DNA from 2 places in the Blautia acetica genome. Region 2 is predicted to be linked to the other one. Evidence: a T-box and tRNA genes for the amino acid it is inferred to sense, from the RefSeq annotation. Region 2 holds a T-box; the other holds one or more tRNA genes.
What was found. The T-box of region 2 lies ahead of WBS51_RS05460 (valine--tRNA ligase). A T-box ahead of a tRNA ligase gene usually reads a tRNA of that ligase, here a tRNA-Val.
Positions count from the first base shown of each region.

Region 1: it has a tRNA-Val gene. The T-box ahead of WBS51_RS05460 (valine--tRNA ligase) is inferred to sense a tRNA for this amino acid. The anticodon was not compared.

Region 1 is NZ_JBBEWO010000003.1:59,807-63,215, reverse strand. Features, by position in the region: gene WBS51_RS02845 (ABC transporter permease) at 1-1,366, shown strand, start outside; tRNA gene WBS51_RS02840 (tRNA-Val) at 1,585-1,657, shown strand; tRNA gene WBS51_RS02835 (tRNA-Met) at 1,690-1,763, shown strand; tRNA gene WBS51_RS02830 (tRNA-Val) at 1,789-1,861, shown strand; tRNA gene WBS51_RS02825 (tRNA-Met) at 1,894-1,967, shown strand; gene WBS51_RS02820 (D-alanyl-D-alanine carboxypeptidase family protein) at 2,046-3,071, shown strand; gene proC (pyrroline-5-carboxylate reductase) at 3,140-3,409, opposite strand, start outside.
Region 2 is NZ_JBBEWO010000005.1:147,087-150,495, forward strand. Features, by position in the region: gene WBS51_RS05460 (valine--tRNA ligase) at 1-1,727, opposite strand, end outside; T-box leader at 1,816-2,054, opposite strand; gene WBS51_RS05465 (endonuclease/exonuclease/phosphatase family protein) at 2,234-3,292, shown strand; gene WBS51_RS05470 (M18 family aminopeptidase) at 3,326-3,409, opposite strand, start outside.

The DNA of each region.
Region 1 (3,409 bases), on a different contig from region 2:
AATTGCCAGAATGGCCTTTTCCAATCTGGGAAGAAACAAAAAGAAAACCGTGTTAGTGATTACCTCGATTTCTCTGAGCGTGATTTTGCTGGAATTGGTTATGACGGTTTTGGGCAGCTTTCGGATAGAACAGTATTTGGAGGAGCGGATAGCAGGAGATTACATGATTGGAAATACCAACTGGACCAGCGCTTCTCTCAGAGTCATGGACTTTCAGATTGATGAAGCTTATGTGCAGGGGGCAGACAGTCAGCAGGGAATTACAGGCGCTTCGGAACTCTGGTATTTGAATTCCGAACATCTTTTGTCCGAAAAAGGGCAGGAGGAATTCCGGAAGCTGGATGAAGAGGGAAAGATAGATACAGGCTCTTATTACAGAGCGAGAGAGGAAGATAAAGAAAAAATGGGCAGGGGAGAAATGGCTCTGAATGAGAACCGCTATGGATATTCAGAATCCATGCTGAAACATTTGAAAGCAATAAAAGGCACCATTGATTTGGGAAAATTCAAAAGCGGAAAGTATGTGATTTTACAGGAGAGTGTCTGCACAGACAATGCGGAAAAGGGCGACAGCTTTTATGAGCCGGGAGATAAACTTGTGCTGCAGACACCCACCTCTCGGACAGAACAGAAAATAGAATATGATGAAAACGGAGAGGCACTGGGGTCTGGTCTTACCAACCTGGAACAAAAAGAGTATGAGGTTATGGCCATCGTGGAAGCCCTTCCAGGCAGTATGAACCTCCATGCGTATTCCATCAATGCCATTACCACCATTCTTCCGCTGGAAGAAATGAAGAAGTGCCCCAAAGCCGTCATGTTTGCAAAATCTTATACCGTGGAGTCAGAGAATGCAGAAGCTTTTGACAGATATCTGAAATACTATACAGAAGAGGAGAACACGTCCATGGGGTATCTGTCCAAAGAAAGTGTGAAAGCAGACTTTTCCGGCATGATTGACGGAGTGTCGGCGGTGGGATACGGGCTTTGTGCCGCAATTGCCATGATTGGAATTCTGAATTTTGCCAATTCGATGCTGACGGGTATTTTGTCCAGACGGCAGGAGCTGGCCGTCATGCAGAGCATTGGCATGACAAAGGAACAGGTACGGAAAATGCTCTTGTGGGAGAGTGGGTATCATCTGTTGATTTCGGGCGTTATCAGTGTGACAGCAGGAAGCATCATCGCCTATTTCGTTGTCAGTGCCCTAAACAATGTAATCATGTGCTTTGCCTATCGCTATACAGCCATTCCGTTTCTGATAATGCTGCCGGTGTTTGCATTGGTGGCAGGAGGAATTTCGCTGGTCGCTTACCGTCAGAGCCAGAAGAAGAGCGTGGTGGAAAGAATGCGGGAGGCGGAATAAAAAATACGGGGCTGTGCCTTCACAAGGCAATCCGAAAGACAGACACATTGGCTGAAAATGCAGCAGTCTTGCGGATTGCCGGCGAAGGAATGCCCCTTGAAAAGGGGATAAATTTAAAAAAATTGAAGTTTTTGAAAAAATTTGAAAAAAGGTGTTGACAATTCATGGAATTTCAGTATATAATAGCAAAGCAGTCAGCGATACGGCTGACACAGAACGGGATCTTAGCTCAGCTGGGAGAGCATCTGCCTTACAAGCAGAGGGTCATAGGTTCGAGCCCTATAGGTCCCATTCTTTTGCTAAAAGACAAAAGAACAAAACATGGCGAGATAGCTCAGTTGGCTAGAGCATACGGTTCATACCCGTAGTGTCGAGGGTTCGAATCCCCCTCTCGCTACTTGTCGAAAGACATAAAATCAAATGGGATCTTAGCTCAGCTGGGAGAGCATCTGCCTTACAAGCAGAGGGTCATAGGTTCGAGCCCTATAGGTCCCATTCTTTTGCCAAAAAACAGAAGAACAGAACATGGCGAGATAGCTCAGTTGGCTAGAGCATACGGTTCATACCCGTAGTGTCGAGGGTTCGAATCCCCCTCTCGCTATTTACTAGGAGAATGCCCTTTTTGCACAAGACGGTTGTGTGGAAAGGGTGTTTTCGCACAAAAAAGAGGCGGAGAATTATGAGGAAGGAACAGCGAAAGAAGCAGTTAAGAAGAAAATTGGCCATAGTGTGTACCTGCTCACTGGCAGGTTTTGCAGCCATATTCGGAGGCATTTCCCTAAAGCGGGAATATGACCAGAGGCAGGAGGAAAAGCTGCGGATAGAAAGGGAAGAAGCGCAGAAAAAGCAGGAAGAGGAAGAACGAAAAGCAGAGGAAAAGAGAAAACTGGAAGAGCGTCTGAATGTAAAAATTGATATGAATATTTACAGTAAGGCGGCTATTGTAAAAGACTTGAAGAATCAGAAGGTGCTGGCGTCTAAAAGCCCGGAGGAGAGGATTTATCCGGCTTCTATGACGAAAATTATGACAGCGTTGGTAGCCATTGAAGAATTCGAGGATTTGGATAAAAGTATTGTGATTCCCGTAGATGAGGTACTGGCCCTGTACGAAAGAGGGGCTTCTATGGCTGGCTTCAAGCCGGGAGAGTCGGTTTCGGTAAGAGACCTTCTGTATGGGTTAATGCTGCCCTCCGGCGCAGACTGCTGTATGGCTCTGGCCTGTGAAATAGCCGGGGATGAGGCGGGATTTGTACAAAAAATGAATGCGAAGGCAAAAGAGCTGGGAATGACAAATACGAACTTTGTCAATGCCTCAGGTCTCCATGATGAGAATCACTATTCTACGGTACAGGACATTCTGGTTTTGCTGGAATACGCTTTAAAGAACGAGACTTTTTATCAGGTCTTTACCACTCGTTCCTATACCACAGCTCCAACCCAGGAGTACCCGGAAGGGATTACCTTTGAAAGTACCATGTATGAGAAAAAAGACAGCCTGGAAGTGACAGACGGCGAAATTTTAGGTGGAAAAACGGGATTTACTTCTGCAGCAGGACTGTGCCTGGCCAGTCTGGCTGAAGTGGAAGGGCAGGAATACATTCTGGTGACTGCCGGTGCAGAGGGAAATCATGATACAGAGCCCTTTCATATTCTGGACGCAGAGAATATATACAGCCAGATTGGGGCAGCAATTGTTGGCGAATAGCGACTTGGTTCACAATCTGATTTTAGGGCTGACGCACGAATCATAGTGCGCAGCCCCTTTTTGCAGTCTTACAGCTTTTTTGTCTTTGCAATACAAGCCCGTACAGCGTCCATGACTGCACTGCGCATGCCTTCCTTTTCCAGCACGTTTACGCCTTCAATGGTGGTTCCGGCAGGTGAGCATACCATATCTTTCAAAGCGCCGGGATGGATTCCTGTTTCCAACACCATTTTTGCACTTCCAAGAACAGCCTGAGAGGCAAATTCATAAGCCTGTTTTCTGGGCATTCCTTCCGCTACAGCCCCGTCTGCAAGGGCTTCAATAAACAGAAAGACAAA
Region 2 (3,409 bases):
AAGTTTCTGCTGGCTTCGACCCTCTCCCAGTAGAAACGCATGTCATTTCCAGGCGCATTTCCTGTCATCAGAGTCAGACGCAGGGCGTCGGCGCCGTATTTGTCGATGACTTCCAGCGGGTCAATGCCGTTTCCAAGGGATTTGCTCATCTTGCGTCCCTGGGAATCTCTTACCAGACCATGAATCAGCACATGATGGAACGGTGTCTTTCCTGTCTGTTCCAGACCGGAGAATACCATACGGATAACCCAGAAGAAAATAATATCATATCCGGTTACCAGTACGTCTGTCGGATAGAAGTAATCCAGTTCCTCTGTGTTTTCCGGCCAGCCAAGGGTAGAGAAGGGCCACAGTGCAGAGGAGAACCAGGTATCCAGGGTATCCTCGTCCTGATGCAGGTGGGTGCAGCCGCATTTTGGGCATTTTTCCGGCATTTCTCCTGCCACAACAGTCTCCCCGCATTCCTCGCAGTAGTAGGCCGGGATTCTGTGTCCCCACCAGAGCTGACGGGAAATACACCAGTCTCTGATATTTTCCAGCCAGTGCATATAAATCTTGTCAAAACGCTCCGGCACAAATTTCAGATTACCGTCCTGTAAAGTCTGAATAGCCGCTTCGCCCATTTCCTTCATGCGGACAAACCACTGCGGTTTAATCATAGGTTCTACCGTAGTCTTACAGCGGTCATGGGTTCCTACGCTATGGGAATGAGGAACTACTTTCACCAGAAGTCCCAGCTCCTTTAAGTCCTCTACCATGGCCTTTCTGGCTTCGTAGCGGTCCATACCTGCGTATTTGCCGCCCAGTTCATTGATGGTAGCGTCATCGTTCATGATATTGATTTCCGGAAGGTTGTGTCTCTTTCCTACCTCAAAGTCATTGGGGTCATGGGCCGGAGTAATCTTCACACAGCCGGTTCCGAATTCTTTGTCTACATATTCGTCTGCCACAACCGGAATTTCTCTCTCTGTCAGCGGCAGCTTCAGCATTTTGCCTACCAGGTCTTTGTAACGCTCGTCTTCCGGATTTACCGCGACTGCAGTATCTCCTAAAAGGGTTTCCGGACGTGTGGTTGCGATTTCTACGAATTTTCCTTCTTCGCCCACTACCGGATAATTGATGTGCCAGAAAAATCCGTCCTGGTCCTCATGCTCTACCTCTGCGTCAGAAATAGAGGTCTGACATACCGGACACCAGTTGATGATTCTGGAGCCTTTGTAAATATAGCCTTTTTCGTACAGTTTGATGAAAACTTCCTGCACCGCTTTGGAACAGCCCTCGTCCATGGTAAAACGCTCTCTGTCCCAGTCTGCGGAAGCACCCAGTTTCTTCAGCTGGTTGATAATTTTTCCGCCGTACTCTTCTTTCCATTCCCAGGCATGTTTTAAAAATTCTTCTCTTCCGATTTCGTTCTTGTCAATGCCCTGCTCTTTCAGCTTCTCGATTACCTTTACCTCAGTGGCAATAGCTGCATGGTCGGTTCCCGGCTGCCAGAGGGCTTCGTATCCCTGCATTCTCTTAAAACGGATGAGAATATCCTGCATGGTTTCATCCAGGGCATGTCCCATGTGCAGCTGTCCCGTAACGTTTGGCGGGGGCATAACAATGGTAAATGGTTTTTTGTCTCTGTTTACCTGGGCATGGAAGTATTTGTTGTCCAGCCATTTCTGGTAAATACGGTCTTCCAGCCCTTTCGGGTCATAAGTTTTTGCAAGTTCTTTGCTCATAGTTCCTCCTCTTTGCGGTTATTGGAGACTGCTTTGGAATTTTCTGCAAACAAAAAGCCCCTCCATAACCATCTTTCAAAAAATAGTTACAAAGGGCGACTGTCATCGCGGTACCACCTTTATTTATCACTCTGAAGTCCCTTAACGCAGACGACGCGTGGAAACCTACCAAACCCTTTTCTCTACTTTTTTCTGTATCAAGCCGATTCTTCAGTTCCCCGGTTCAAAAGCTACCTTCCGTCTCTTCCCTCCCAGACAATCTTTCAGCCGGTGAATTGTCCTCTCTGCCGGTTTCCAAGACGTACTCCTCTTTCTCATCACCTTTTTCTGAAAAATATCATAAGCACAAAGCCCGTCTTTGTCAAGACGGGAAATTCTAAAATCTTTCTAATCTTCCTGCTTTCTTCTTACTTTCCATGTTCAATTTCTGTGCATTGTGTTACAATGAGCGGAGAAAAATAAAATCTATATAAAGTGCTTTTACTTTATATTCAGGAGGTAACCATATGAGCAAAACAAAAAAAATCCTGAAAGCCGTGGGGATTCTGCTTTTATTTGCAGTAATTCTGCTGATTATCGGCATTGTCTGGCTGACCATTCGGGAATACCGTCCAAAAGCCGTGGAAACGCTGACTCCCCCTTCCGGCGTCCGTACGATTTCCAATGAAGATACCTTCCGCGTGATGACCTTTAACACAGGGTACGCAGGACTGGATAAAACCGAAGATTTCTTCATGGACGGCGGTCATGAAGTACAGCCGGACAGTCAGGAACAGGTAGAGGACAACTTAAAGGGCATTGGGGAAATTCTCTCTGCCAATCCTGCAGATGCCTATTTTCTGCAGGAAGTAGACACCGATTCCAAACGCTCTTATCATCTGAATGAAGAAACGTATTACGAAAATATCCTGGACATGGACGGTGTGCTGGCTTACAACTTTAAATGCGATTTTGTTCCCTATCCCCTGCCACCTATCGGAAAGGTAAACAGCGGAATTTTAACGCTTACGGATTTACATACTTCTTCCGCTTCCAGAATCTCTCTGCCGGAATCCTTCTCCTGGCCGGTGAAAACCTGCAATCTGAAACGGTGTATGCTGGAGACCCGTATTCCTTTAAAGGGTACCGAGGCTGAACTGGTTCTGATTAATTTCCACCTGGAAGCCTATGACAGTGGGGAGGGCAAAGCAGCCCAGAGCAAAATGCTGGCAGAAAAACTGGCTCAGGAATACGCTGCGGGAAATTATGTCATTGCAGGAGGCGACTTTAACCAGACGTTTGAAGGCATGGATACCTATCCCATACACAACAGCGAAAGCTGGGTTCCCGGCACTATCGGTCAGGACGACCTTCCGGAACATTTTTCTTTTGCCACCGATGACAGCTATCCTACCTGCCGCCTGTTAAACGCCCCCTATACCGGCTCTTACGAAACTTCTCAGGTGTATGTTCTGGACGGCTTTATTGTGTCTGATAATTTAAACGTTTCTGATGTTTCTGTTGTCAATACGGATTTCGCCTACACAGACCATCAGCCTGTTATGCTGGAAGTGGAGTTCCAATAGGAACTCCACTTCTTTTCGTCTCTCTTTAATTTTTTATGCAAATAATTTCTCTGCCACCTGAATCAGATATTCCGTGTCTTTCACCCCTACTGTTTCATAAGGAGAGTGCATAGCAAG